Linked DNA regions of Aromatoleum aromaticum EbN1. The protein of the gene in region 2 interacts with the protein of the main gene of each other region in a pairwise test. Links are inferred from orthologs where the notes say so. Each region holds a gene or a part of one and is shown on either strand. Other genes may lie near its edges.

Region 1 (6,774 bases), 310 kb from region 2 along the record:
GTCGTCAAGAGTCACGGCTCGGCCGATGCGTTCGCGTTCGAGCAGGCAATCCACCGCGCCGCCGAAGCGGCATCGAACCGCTTGATCGAGCGCATTACCGAACGGATGACGGCTATGGGGGTAGCAGCATGATCTACGCACGGATCGCCGGAACTGGCAGCTTTCTGCCGGGCGAGCCGATAACCAACGATGACCTGGTGGCGCGCGGTATCGATACGTCGGACCAATGGATCATCGAACGGACCGGAATCCGCAGCCGACATCTGGCGTCGGCGGAAATGTCGTCGAGCGATCTGGCCAAGACGGCGAGCGAGCGCGCCCTCGACGCGGCAGGAGTGCGGCCCGACGACATCGACCTGATCATCGTCGCGACCTCCACGCCCGACTGCATCTTTCCCAGCACCGCCGCACTGCTCCAGTCGAAGCTCGGCATTCGCAATGGCGCTGCCGCGTTCGACGTGCAGGCGGTTTGCAGCGGTTTTGTCTATGGGCTGACGATCGCCGAGAAGTTCATCCGCTCCGGTAGCCACAAGCGCGCGCTGGTCGTCGGCGCCGAAGTGTTCTCGCGCATTCTCGACTGGTCGGATCGCGGCACCTGCGTCCTGTTCGGTGACGGCGCCGGCGCGGTCGTGCTCGAAGCGGCCGAGGCGCCGGGAATCCTCGCGAGCGCGCTGCATGCCGACGGAAGCCATCATCCGATTCTCTGCGTTCCGGGTGCGGTGGCGGCCGGCCAGGTCGTCGGCGACCCGTTCCTGCGCATGGACGGCCAGGCCGTGTTCAAGTTCGCGGTCCGGGTGCTGGGCGACGTCGCGCTGGAAGTGCTCGATCAGGCAGGTGTCACGGTGGACTCCGTGGACTGGCTGATTCCCCATCAGGCGAATATCCGCATCCTGCAGGCGACTGCGCGCCGTCTCGGCGTTTCGATGGACAAAGTGATCACGACCGTCGATCACCACGGCAACACTTCCGCGGCATCGATTCCGCTGGCGCTCGACCTCGCCGTCCGCGATGGCCGTATCCGGCCGGGGCACCGCTTCATCATCGAAGGGGTAGGCGGGGGCTTCACGTGGGGCGCGGCGCTGCTCCAATTCTGATACAGGACGGATACGATGGTTTTTGCGCTGGTTTTTCCGGGACAGGGGTCGCAATCGGTCGGCATGATGTCGGCCTACGGTGAGCGGGCCGAGATTCGCGACACCTTTGCCGAAGCATCGGATGCTCTCGGCGAGGATTTGTGGCAGATGGTGAGCGAGGGGCCGGCAGAGCGGCTCGCGCTGACGGTGAATACCCAGCCGCTGATGCTCACCGCCGGGGTCGCCGCGTACCGCGCGTGGCTGGCCGCCGGCGGGCCGAAGCCCTCGCTCGTCGCCGGCCACAGCCTCGGCGAATATTCCGCGCTGGTCGCCGCCGGAGCGCTGAGCTTCAAGGACGCTGTGCCGCTGGTGCGCTTTCGCGCGCAGGCGATGCAGGAGGCGGTTCCGGCAGGCGAAGGGGCAATGGCAGCGCTGCTCGGCCTCGACGTCGATGCGGTCCGCGAAGCATGCGCCGAGGCCTCCCGCGGCGAGGTCGTCGAAGCGGCGAACCTGAACGCGCCGGGGCAGATCGTCATCGCCGGAGCGAAAGGTGCAGTCGAACGCGCGATCGAGGCAGCGAAGGGGCGCGGCGCGAAGCGCGCGATGCTGTTGCCGGTCAGCGCTCCGTTCCACTGCGCGCTGATGAGGCCGGCAGCCGAGCGGTTGGCCGAGCGCCTCGCGACGGTCGCGATCGCGTCGCCCGAGATCGCGGTGCTGAACAACGTCGATGTCGCAGTGTGCAACGATCCGGCAGCAATCCGCGACGCGCTGGTCAGGCAGGCGTTCTCGCCGGTGCGCTGGATCGAGATCGTGCAGGAAATTTCCCGTCGTGGCGTCGGCCACGTCTTCGAATGCGGCCCCGGCAAAGTGCTCGCGGGGATGACCAAGCGGATCGCAGGCGATCTCCAGGGCGGCTCGATTCACGACGCCGCCAGTCTCGAACTCTCGATCGCGGCGGTCAAATGAGCGCAACAAATTCAACCCTGAACGGGGCAGTGGCGCTGGTCACGGGCGCTTCACGCGGTATCGGCCGCGCAGTCGCGCTCGAACTCGGTCGTCTCGGCGCCACGGTCGTCGGGACCGCGACTTCGGAAGCGGGCGCGGCGGAAATCGGCAAAAGTCTGCGCGAAGCCGGCACCGAAGGCTGCGGTCTGGCGCTCGATGTGACCGACGGCGCTGCCTGCGAGGCAGCGGTCAGAGAGGTCGAAAAGCGTTTTGGCGCGATCGGCATTCTCGTGAACAATGCGGGCATCACGCGCGACAATCTCGCGCTGCGCATGAAGGACGATGAATGGGAGGTGGTGATCGACACCAATCTCAAGTCCGTTTTCCGTATGTCACGCCTGGTCATGCGCGGGATGATGAAGGCGCGCGGCGGGCGCATCATCAACATCACTTCGGTGGTCGGCAGCGCCGGCAATCCGGGACAGGCAAACTATGCGGCAGCAAAGGCCGGAGTGGCCGGCATGAGCCGCGCACTCGCGCGCGAACTGGGCAGTCGCAACATCACAGTCAATTGTGTTGCCCCCGGATTCATCGACACCGACATGACCCGGGCACTGCCAGAAGCCGCGCGCGACGCGCTGTTGGGCAACATTGCGCTCGGTCGTCTGGGCCGACCGGAGGAGATCGCCGCGGCGGTCGCCTTCCTCGCTTCACCCGCCGCTGCTTACGTTACCGGGACGACCCTGCACGTGAATGGTGGTATGTACATGTCGTGAGCGCCGGCCGCGATAGCGGTTGCCATCCTTTTTGGTAGAATACGCCGGCTTTTTTATTCATATCTGGATCATTCAGGGAAGGAGTTTGTTCATGGAGAACATCGAACAGCGCGTCAAGAAGATTGTCGCCGAGCAGCTTGGCGTGAACGAATCGGAGATCAAGACCGAGTCGTCTTTCGTCGACGATCTGGGCGCGGATTCGCTGGACACCGTGGAACTGGTCATGGCGCTGGAAGAAGAATTCGAGTGCGAAATCCCGGACGAAGAGGCCGAGAAGATCACCACGGTTCAGCAGGCGATTGACTACGTCACCGCTCATCTGAAGAAATAAATCTGATTACCGGAGCGAACATTGACCCGTCGCAGAGTCGTCATTACCGGTCTCGGAATCATCTCGCCGGTCGGTAATACCGTTCCGGAGGCCTGGGACAACATTGTCAACGGCCGCTCCGGCATCGGCGAAATCACGCGTTTCGATGCTTCCAGCTTCCCGGTCAGGATCGCCGGCGAAGTGAGGGGTTTCGACATTGGCGCCTACCTGTCTCCGAAGGAGGCGCGTCGTATGGATGTTTTCATCCACTACGGCCTGGCCGCAGGCATCCAGGCGTTCAGGGATGCCGGGCTGGACGTTACCGCCTCCAATGCGGAACGCATAGGGGTCAACCTCGGGTCGGGAATCGGCGGCTTGCCGATGATCGAAGCGACCCACGACGATTTCCTCAAGGGCGGGGCACGCAAGATTTCCCCTTTCTTCATTCCCGGCACGATCATCAACATGATCGCCGGCAACCTGTCGATCATGCTCGGACTGAAGGGTCCGTGCCTGGCGATGGTTACCGCATGCACCACGGCGACGCACTGCATCGGCGAGGCAGCGCGGCTCATCCAGTACGGGGATGTCGATGTGATGGTGGCCGGCGGCGCGGAATCCACCGTCACTCCGCTCGCCGTTGGCGGCTTCGCCTCCGCGAAGGCGTTGTCGACGCGCAACGATGATCCGCTTACTGCCAGCCGTCCATGGGACAAGGGGCGCGACGGTTTCGTGCTCGGCGAAGGGGCCGGCGTGCTGGTCCTCGAAGAGTACGAGCACGCGAAGGCGCGGGGCGCCCGGATCTACGCCGAAATATCCGGCTACGGCATGAGCGCCGATGCCTATCACATGACTGCACCGGCCGAGGACGGTGACGGCGCCGCGCGCTGCATGGCGAACGCGATGCGCGATGCGCGCATGACGGTCGAGGAGATCGACTACGTCAACGCCCACGGCACTTCGACGCCCCTTGGAGACTTGGCCGAAACGACCGCGGTAAAGCGCTGTTTCGGCGATCGGGCAAGATCGATCGTGGTGAACTCCACCAAGTCGATGACCGGCCATCTGCTCGGCGCCGCGGGAGGTGTCGAAGCGGTGTTCACCGCGCTGGCCCTGCACAACCAGATCGCTCCGCCGACGATCAACATTTTCGAGCAGGACGAGCGGTGCGACCTTGATTACGTCGCGAACAAGGCGCGTCCGATGGAGATCCGGGCAGCGCTTTCGAATTCGTTCGGCTTCGGTGGCACGAACGGCACGCTGGCGTTTCGTCGCATCTGAACGGACGGGATAGCGCTGCGCATGCGCTATCCGCTCGAACTGCCGCTCAGGCCATCCCGGCAGGCACTGGTCATGATCGCCGCGATCCATACGATCGCGGCGATCGCGTTTCTGCGTTCATCGCTTTCGGCGCTGGCTCTCTATCCTGTTCTTTTCGTGCTTGCCGTATCGCTCTTCGCCGGCCTGCGCGTCGAGTGGCGCAAAACGGGCCGAGTGCTGACCCTCGAGAACGATGGAACGCTTCGCGACGGCTGCGAAGTGGCGACGCTGGCGCCGGAGACAGGCTGCACCGATTTCGGATGGGCAGTGTGGCTGCAGTGGCGACGCGACGAGGCGGAGGGGGTCGGTTCGCGCTGTCGCGGGTCGATCATGCTGCTACCTGATAACCTGCCTCGTGGACACTGGCGTGGGCTGCGTATCTGGTTGCGGCAGAAGATTCGCGCCGCCCCGGAAGGGGCGCAGGTGCGCGAAAACCCGAGCGGTCGATCGTAGGATCAGGTTTTCTGGGGCTGCAGGATCGTCGGGAGAGCCTCGTCGAGCATTTCCGGATAGTCGCGCGAGAAGTGCAGGCCGCGGCTTTCCTTGCGCTCGAGCGCGCAGCGCACGATGAGATCGGAAGTGACGACCAGATTGCGCAGTTCGATGAGATCGTTGGTCACGCGGAAGTTCGAGTAGAACTCATTGATCTCGCTCGTCAGCAGGCGGATCCGGTGCTGAGCGCGCTGCAGGCGCTTCGTTGTCCTGACGATGCCGACGTAGTCCCACATCGCTCGCCGCAGTTCTGCCCAGTTGTGGGCAATCACGACCTCTTCATCGACGTCGGTGACCCGGCTCTCGTCCCACTCGGGCAGTGCCGCGATCGGGTCGCGGGGACGCGCCTGGATGTCTTTCGCGGCAGCTTCCCCGAATACCAGGCATTCGAGCAGCGAGTTGCTCGCGAGCCGGTTCGCGCCGTGCAGGCCGGTGCACGCTGATTCGCCCACGCAATAGAGGCCGGCGACGTCGGTACGAGCGGCGAGGTCCGTGACGACGCCGCCGCAGGTGTAATGGGCCGCCGGGACGACGGGAATGCCTTCGTGCGTCATGTCGATGCCGAGTTCGAGGCAGCGCGCGTGGATATTCGGGAAATGTTCCCGCAGCCAGTCGGCCGGCTTGTGGCTGATATCGAGATAGACGCAGTCGAGGCCGCGTTTCTTCATCTCGAAGTCGATTGCGCGGGCCACGACGTCGCGCGGGGCAAGCTCCGCCCGAGGGTCGTGCTCCGGCATGAAGCGTGTGCCATCAGGGAGCCTCAGGATCCCCCCTTCGCCGCGGACAGCCTCCGAAATCAGGAACGACTTGGCTTGGGGATGGTAGAGGCAGGTCGGATGAAACTGGATGAACTCGAGGTTCGCGACGCGACAGCCGGCGCGCCAGGCCATCGCGATCCCGTCGCCGGTGGCGACGTCCGGATTCGTCGTGTAGAGGTAGGCCTTGCCGGCGCCTCCGGTCGCGAGTACCGTGCTGCGCGCCGCGATCGTGATCACGCGTCCGTCGGCGATGTCGAGCACGTACGCCCCGAGACAGCCTTCGCCACTGCGTCCGACCTTGTCGCCGAGGATCAGGTCGATCGCGATATGGTTTTCGAGGATGTGGATGTTCGGATGGGCGCAGACGCGTTCGGTGAGCGTGGCCTGGACGGCGGCTCCGGTGGCATCGGCAGCATGGATGATGCGGCGATGGGAGTGCCCGCCTTCGCGCGTCAGGTGGTATCCGATCGCGGACTGGTCTTCCCGGGTGAAGGGAACGCCCCAGCGTATGAGCCATTCGATCGCAGCTTTGCCGTGTTCCACGACAAAGCGGGTCGCAGCCGGGTCGCAAAGGCCTGCGCCCGCCGTGAAGGTGTCCTGTATATGAGCTTCGATGCTGTCGGTGGCGTCGAGTACCGCCGCAATGCCGCCCTGGGCCCAGGAACTCGCGCTATCCGCGATGGAACGTTTGGTCACCAGCGCAACGCGCAGGTGGTCCGCAAGGCGCAGCGCCAGCGATTGGCCGGCAGCGCCACTGCCGAGAATGAGTACGTCGTATTGTATTGACAAGGTCGTGAGCATCCAGGATCGGTCGCGCGCCGAAATATAGCACGTCGCAGGCAGAGGCCGGAATCCGCGCTTACATCGGATCCGCCCGAATCACAAGACCCCTTCACCGTCTGAACTATTCCTGGAAGGCTGTGTCTCTTGCAATAGCTTCGGCTTTGCCGGACTCATGGGCGGTCGTTATACTGGCGCGGATTTTGCCCAACCTAGAGAAACGACCCGCTCATGAGCGATCGCGAAATTGATCAGCAGCTTGTCGAACGCGTTCAGCGCGGCGACAAGCAAGCCTTCGGCTTGCTGGTAACAAAATACCA
Region 2 (7,083 bases):
GCCCGGCCAGCCTTCGGCGAATGCCGCGCTGGCGGCGTTCTCGAACGTCATGCGAAGCGGCCGGCCGGCGGCGCCGTGCAGGCGGAAATAGAACCACTGGTGCAGGTCCGCGGCATTATCGGGGCGCAGCCGCAGGCGGATGTCCTGCGGGTCGGCGATGCTGACGACCTCGATCGCGCCGGCATCGAAGTTGTGGCTGATTTTCATGCTTCCCTCACGGATCGCGGTAATGAGCGTCAGTCGGCACGGCGGCGGAATACGAGCGTTTCCGCATCCGAAACGTCCGGCGCGAAGCCGTAGCCTTCGGCGTCGAAGCCCTTGAGCCCTTCGACGTCCTCGACGCGGTTGCGGATCGCGTAGCGGCTCATCAGGCCGCGCGCGCGCTTGGCGTAGAAAGTGATGATCCTGTAGCGCCCGCCTTTCCAGTCCTCGAACACCGGCGTGATCACCTGCGCGGTGAGCTTCGCCCGCGCGGCGGCCTTGAAGTACTCCTGCGACGCGAGGTTCACCAGCACCGCGCTGCCGCCGGCGTCGCGCTCGGCGGCGAGCAGCCGGTTCAGCGCTTCGGCGAGCGTGTCGCCCCAGTACGCGTAGAGGTTCGCCCCGCGCGGATTCCCGAGCCGGGTGCCCATTTCCAGGCGGTACGGCTGCATCAGGTCGAGCGGGCGCAACATGCCGTACAGCCCGGACAGGATGCGCAGGTGCTGCTGCGCCCAGGCGAAGTCGTCTTCCGACAGGCTCGGCGCGTCGAGCCCGCCGTAGACGTCGCCGTTGAATGCGAGCAGCGCCTGTTTCGCGTTGTCGGGGGTGAACGGCCGATGCCAGCGCTCGTAGCGTGCGACGTTCAGCGCGGCGAGCGGGTCCGACAGGTGCATCAGCTCCGCGACCTCCGCAGGGGTCTTCTGCCGCAGGATGCCGATCAGTTCCTCGGCTTCGCGCAGATAATCCGGCTGGGTGGCCGCAGCGGTGACCGGCGGGGTTTCAAAATCCAGCGCCTTGGCCGGAGAGATCACGAAAATCATGGATTGTGCTTGTTGTCGTTGCCGGGCCGACGCATGGTAGCAAAACGCCATGCCTCACGGCGCGCGGGGACTGAGACGCAGCGTTTGACACGGGCAGCCCGATTGCGCGACATTCCCCGGTCCCACCCGGCCGGAAGCCCCGATGCACGCCCCGTCACTGCTCGAACGATCCCTCAGGAGCGTCTGGCACCCCTGCACGCAGATGAAGCAGCACGAAGCGCTGCCGCTGGTGCCGATCGTGCGCGGCGAAGGCCCGTGGCTCATCGATGCCGAAGGGCGGCGGCTGCTCGACGGCATCAGCTCGTGGTGGGTGAACCTCTTTGGCCACTGCAACCCGCGCATCAACGCCGCGCTGCGCGCGCAGCTCGACACGCTCGAACATGTCATGCTCGCGGGCTTCACGCACGAGCCGGTGGTCGAGCTCTCCGAACGGCTCGCGGCGCTGACCGGCCATCGCCTCGGACATGCGTTCTACGCTTCGGACGGCGCATCCGCGACCGAGATCGCGCTGAAGATGAGCGCACATTACTGGCGCAACCTCGGCCTTGCGGAAAAATCCCGCTTCGTCAGCCTCGCCGGCAGCTATCACGGCGAAACCGTCGGCGCGCTGGCGGTCACCGACGTCGCGATCTTCCGCGACGCCTACGCGCCGCTGGTGCGCGCCGGCACGACGGTGCCGACGCCCGACGCCCGCCTTGCCCTGCCCGGTGAATCGGCCGCCGACGTTGCGCGCCGCGCCGCCGCCGCGCTCGAAGCGCATCTCGCCGAGCACCACGCCCAGACCGCCGCGCTGATCGTCGAGCCGCTCGTGCAGGGCGCCTCCGGCATGGTCATGTACGACCCGGAATACCTGCGCCTCGCCCGCGCGTTGTGCGACCGCTACCGGGTGCATCTCATCGCCGACGAGATCGCGGTCGGGTGCGGGCGCACCGGCACTTTTTTCGCGTGCGAGCAGGCCGGCATCTGGCCCGATTTCCTGTGCCTGTCGAAAGGCATTTCGGGCGGTTACCTGCCGCTGTCGCTGGTGCTCGCGACCAATACCGTCTATGCGGCGTTCTACGCCGACTCCGCAACCCGCGCGTTCCTGCATTCGCACTCGTACACCGGCAACCCGCTCGCGTGCCGCGCCGCGCTGGCGACGCTGGACATCTTCGAACAGGACGGCGTGCTGGCTGCGAACCGCGTGCTCGCCCGGCAGCTCGGGGACGCCGTCCGGGCGCGTTTCGGCGCGCATCCCGCGGTGCGGCAGCTGCGCCAGCGCGGCATGATCCTCGCGTTCGACGTCGCGACCGAGCGACCCGACTTCGCGCGCAACTTCTTCCGCGCGGGGCTCGATCATGGCGTGCTGCTGCGCCCGATCGGCAACACCGTCTATTTCATGCCGCCGTACATCCTCGACGCGGCTCACGTCGCGCATCTCGTCGACGGCGCTGCCGCGGCGCTCGCCGAAGCCCTCGAACCGGCGCCGGGCTGACCGCGATGCTGCTCGACCGCCTCAAGGCCGATCTCGCCGAACTCGACACCCGCGCGCTCAGGCGCACGCGCCGCAGCCTCGCGACCCCGTGCGCGCCGCACGCCCGCGTCGACGGACGCGACATGCTGGCGTTCTGCAGCAACGACTATCTGGGACTTGCCGCCAACCCGGCCCTCACGCGCGCGCTGCAGACCGGCGCGGTGCACTGGGGCGCGGGCTGCGGCGCGTCGCACCTCGTCAGCGGCCACTACGCCGTCCACGACGAGCTCGAAGCGCGGCTTGCGGCGTTCGTCGACTGCGAACGCGCACTGTATTTCTCGACCGGCTACATGGCGAACACGGGGACGATTCCGGCGCTCGTCGGACGCGGCGACGCGATCTTCGCCGACCGCCTGAACCACGCGTCGCTCGTGGACGGCGCGCTGCTGTCGCGCGCCGAACTGCACCGCTACGCGCACGGCGACCCGGCGGCGCTGGAGCGTGCGCTGGCAGCGAGTTCGGCCAGGCGCAAGCTGATCGTCACGGACGCAGTCTTCAGCATGGATGGCGACGTCGCGCCGCTCGCGACCTTGCTGGAGTTGGCCGAGCGCTTCGACGCGTGGCTGATGGTCGACGACGCGCACGGTTTCGGCGTGCTCGGTCCGGGCGGGCGCGGCGCGGTTGCCGAAGCCGGTCTCGCCTCGTGGCGGCTGATCTACGTCGGCACGCTCGGCAAGGCTGCCGGGGTGTCCGGCGCGTTCGTCGCCGGCCATGCCGACGTCGTCGAGTGGCTGATGCAAAAAGCCCGCACCTACATCTTCACGACCGGCGCGCCGCCCGCGCTCGCCGAAACGCTGCTGGCGAGCCTCGAACTGATCGAGCGGGGCGACGAGCGCCGGGAACACCTCGTCGGACTCGTTGCGCTGCTGCGGCGCGAACTCACCCTCGCCCGCTGGCAGCTGCTGCCGTCGCGCACGCCGATCCAGCCGGTGCTGATCGGCGACAACGCCGAAGCGCTCGCCGTCGCCCGCGCGCTGTGGGACGAAGGTCTGTGGGTGCCGGCGATCCGTCCGCCGACCGTACCGCACGGCACTGCGCGCCTGCGCATCTCGCTGACCGCTGCGCATTGCGCCGACGACGTCCGCCGCCTCGCACAGGCGCTAAACCGTCTCGAAGCGCAGCGATGAACCGACCGGATCTCGTCCTGCTGCATGGCTGGGGACTCGGGCCGCAAGTGTGGAGCGCGCTGACGCCGTATCTGCCGGCCGGGCTCCGCGTCCGCACGCCGGCGCTGCCCGGTCACGGCGGCACCCCCGCGCGCGGCCCGACTCTCGAAGCCTGGAGCGACGCGCTGCTGCCCGAACTGCCGGACGACGCAGTCGTATGCGGCTGGTCGCTCGGCGGCCTCGTCGCGCTCGACCTCGCGCGGCGTCACCCGCACAAAGTCGCGCGGCTGGTGCTGATCGGCACGTCGCCGTGCTTCGTCACCCGCCCCGAAAACGCCGCCGCACCGTGGCCGTACGGGCTCGCCGCCTCGACCGTCACCGGCTTCATTGACGATTTTGCGCACGATCCGGCTGCGACGCTGCGACGCTTCGTCGCCCTGCAGGCACTCGGCGACGCGCGCCGGCGTACCGTGTCGAACGCGTTGAATGCGGCGCTCGCGAATCTCGAACAGTGTCGTCCCGCGGCCTTGGGCGCAGGCCTCGAACTGCTCGCGGACACCGACTGGCGTGCCGCGCTCGACGACGTTCGCCAGCCCGTGCAGCTGATTCACGGTGCCGGCGACGCGCTGATGCCGCTCGCCGCCGCCGAATGGCTCGCGACGCGACTGCCCGACGCCCGCCTCGCACGATTCGACGACTGCGGCCACGCGCCTTTCCTGTCGCATCCGGAAGACTGTGCCGTGCTCATCGAGGACGTCGTCCGTGGTTAACCGCACGGTGCCGAAACACGTCGTGCGGCGCGCGTTCGATCGCGCCGCGGCGACTTATGACAGCTCAGCCGCGGTGCAGCGCGAGATCTGCGACCGGCTCGCAGCATTCGTCGCACTGCGGCTGGCGTCGGCACCGCCGCTGGAGCGCATCATCGATGCCGGATGCGGCACCGGCTACGGCCTCGATCTCCTCGCGCGCCTCTGCCCGCAAGCGAGGCTGATCGCGCTCGACTTCGCACCGGCGATGCTCGCCCGGCTCGCTACTGCCGGGCCGGGCCACGCGCAGCCGGTGCCGCTTTGCGCCGACCTCGAAGCGCTGCCGCTCGCCGGCGGTTCGATCGACGCCGTCTGGTCGAGCCTCGCGCTGCAATGGTGCGAGCCGGCGCTCGCGCTTGGCGAGTTTGCGCGCGTCCTGCGCCCCGGCGGCGAAGCGTGGATCGCGACGCTCGGGCCGCGCACGCTGTGGGAACTGCGCGACGCTTTCACCGCCGTCGACGACGCCGAACACGCGATCCGCTTTCACCCGCACGAACGCTGGATCGCGGAAGCTGTCGCGGCCGGCTTCGAGCCGGTCGCCGCCGACAATTTTCCCGTCTTCGCCGTCGCCCCCGACCTGCGCCAGCTGCTGCGCGACATCAAGTCGATCGGCGCGCACAGCCTCGGCGCGCAGCGGCGGCGCGAGCCGCTCGGCCGCGCCGCCTGGAAAGTGCTCGAAACCCGCTACGAGACGCATCGCCGCGACGACGGCCTGCTACCTGCGACCTACGACCTGATCCTGCTTGCGCTGAAAAAACCCGCGCAAGCGGCGAGTGGCGGCGCGGGCAGCGCGGCGGCCCCTGAAGGAACGACAGATGACTGAACCCCGCGCCTGGTTCCTCGCCGGAACCGACACCGAGATCGGCAAGACTTTCGTCGCCTGCGCGCTGCTGCATGCGGCGCGGCGGGACGGTCGCAGCGCGCTCGGCATGAAGCCGGTCGCCGCCGGCGCCGAATGGATCGCCGGCGAATGGCTCAACGAGGACGCCGCGCAGCTGCGCGCGGCCTCCAGCTTCGACCCTGGCCTCGACCGGCTGAACCCCTACTGCCTGAAGACGCCCGTCGCGCCGCACATCGCCGCCGCCGAGGAAGGCGTCGAAATCGATCCTGCGCGCATCCGCGCAGCGTTCGAGAGCCTGCGGGCGCAGGCGGATGTCGTCATCGTCGAAGGCGTCGGCGGGTTCCGCGTGCCGCTCGGCGACCGTTACGACACGGCGGACCTGGCACGCGAGCTCGGGCTGCCGGTGATCCTCGTCGTCGGCATGCGGCTGGGCTGCATCAGCCACGCGCTGCTGACCGTCGAGGCGATCGCGGCGCGCGGCCTGACGCTCGCCGGCTGGATCGCGAACCGCATCGATCCGGCGATGCTGCGCGCGGACGAGAATCTCGAAGCGCTGCGGCGGCGCATCGACGCTCCGCTGCTCGGCGTGGTCCCCCACGTCGCCGGCGCCGACCCGGCGCAAGTCGCCGCGTCGCTGCGACTGCCGGGTTGACCGCCCCGGCGTCGCGCTATGCCACGCGGCGCTGGCGCACCTGCTCGAACAGGCACACCGCCGCGGCCGCCGCGACGTTCAGCGACTCGACCGCGCCCGGCATCGGAATGACGACCGTGTCGGTCGCAAGCGCCGCGACGGCCATGGACAGCCCCCGGCCTTCCGCGCCGAACAGCCACGCGACCGTGCCGCGCAAGTCCATTTCGTACAGCCCGCGCGCGCCGGCGCCGAGTCCCGTCGCGAGAATCTGTCCCGGGTAGCCCTGCAGCAGCACCGCGACGTCCGCATGCTCGTAGAGCCGCAGGCAGAAGTGCCCGCCCATGCCGGCCCGCAGCACGCGCGGCGACCACGCTTGCGCGCAGCCCGGCGTCAGCAGCACGTCGCGCATGCCGGCGGCCGCCGCAGTACGCAGGATCGTGCCGAGGTTGCCGGCATCCTGCACGCCGTCGAGCACCAGCAGCGATTCGGCGAATGCGCGGGTCGGCGGCGGCACCGGCAGGTCGATGACGGCGAGCAGGCCCGACGGCGTGTCGACCGGGCTGACGTGTGCGAACAGCGCATCAGTAAGGTGGATCGCCGGCACGCCCGTGCAGCGTTCGAGCAGGTCCGCAATCTCGGCGCGGCCGAGCCCCTGGTCGCTCGCGACGAGCTCGCGCAGCGGCCAGCCGGCGTCGAGCGCCGCCCGCACGAGATGCGCGCCGTCGAGCAGCGTGCGGCCTTCGCTGCGCCGGTCGCGCGCCGAATGCGCGAGCGCGTGAAGGCGCTTGACGGCCGGGTTGTCGCGGGAAGTGATCGTTTTCACGGCGAACGGCCCGCCTGACTCTTACAGGGCGAGCCCCAGCGTCGCGATCGCGATCGTGACGAAGCCGAGCGCGAGATTGAACGCCACGCGCTGGCGGATGCGGTTCAGCGCGACCGCGCCGCCCGCCCAGTTCTCGCCCGCCACCGCCGACTGCAGCGCGCGCCATGGCCCTGCCCAGATCCACACGAACACTGCGATCATCACGAAGCCGGTGACGAGCATCAGGTGCCACGCGACCGGCGCCCGCGCGAAACCGGTGTCGACCAGCCTCACGACGCCGCTCGCGGCAATCAGCGCGACGCTCGCCCACACCAGCGGGAAAAAGCGCGCGAACACCGCGG

The links. Proteins that work in one complex are often made in the same cells at the same time.
Region 1: the proteins of EBN1_RS17060 (region 2) and acpP interact in binary tests that used the Escherichia coli proteins (3 or more experiments, as listed by UniProt). The link is inferred for Aromatoleum aromaticum EbN1 from one-to-one orthologs.

Annotation. Positions count from the first base shown.
Region 1 is NC_006513.1:3,252,686-3,259,459, forward strand. What follows is about bases 1,816-4,505. They hold acpP (acyl carrier protein), read left to right. Parts: upstream 1,816-2,885; coding sequence 2,886-3,125; downstream 3,126-4,505. Other genes in these bases: fabD (ACP S-malonyltransferase), read left to right, coding at 1,816-2,039; fabG (3-oxoacyl-ACP reductase FabG), read left to right, coding at 2,036-2,794; fabF (beta-ketoacyl-ACP synthase II), read left to right, coding at 3,147-4,385; EBN1_RS15465 (protein YgfX), read left to right, coding at 4,407-4,505. Also shown: phosphate acyltransferase PlsX, read left to right, coding at 1-132; EBN1_RS15440 (beta-ketoacyl-ACP synthase III), read left to right, coding at 129-1,094; more of fabD, read left to right, coding at 1,110-1,815; more of EBN1_RS15465, read left to right, coding at 4,506-4,877; nadB (L-aspartate oxidase), read right to left, coding at 4,880-6,475; RNA polymerase sigma factor RpoE, read left to right, coding at 6,686-6,774. UniProt on the Escherichia coli protein: Carrier of the growing fatty acid chain in fatty acid biosynthesis.
Region 2 is NC_006513.1:3,564,940-3,572,022, reverse strand. The notes cover bases 2,536-5,534. They hold EBN1_RS17060 (alpha/beta fold hydrolase), read left to right. Parts: upstream 2,536-3,658; coding sequence 3,659-4,411; downstream 4,412-5,534. Other genes in these bases: bioD (dethiobiotin synthase), read left to right, coding at 5,263-5,534; EBN1_RS17055 (methyltransferase domain-containing protein), read left to right, coding at 4,404-5,270; bioF (8-amino-7-oxononanoate synthase), read left to right, coding at 2,536-3,662. Also shown: EBN1_RS17080 (M14 family metallopeptidase), read right to left, coding at 1-207; peroxide stress protein YaaA, read right to left, coding at 237-1,022; EBN1_RS17070 (adenosylmethionine--8-amino-7-oxononanoate transaminase), read left to right, coding at 1,165-2,496; more of bioF, read left to right, coding at 2,502-2,535; more of bioD, read left to right, coding at 5,535-5,940; EBN1_RS17045 (TrmH family RNA methyltransferase), read right to left, coding at 5,957-6,742; EBN1_RS17040 (CopD family protein), read right to left, coding at 6,764-7,083. UniProt on the Escherichia coli protein: The physiological role of BioH is to remove the methyl group introduced by BioC when the pimeloyl moiety is complete. It allows to synthesize pimeloyl-ACP via the fatty acid synthetic pathway through the hydrolysis of the ester bonds of pimeloyl-ACP esters.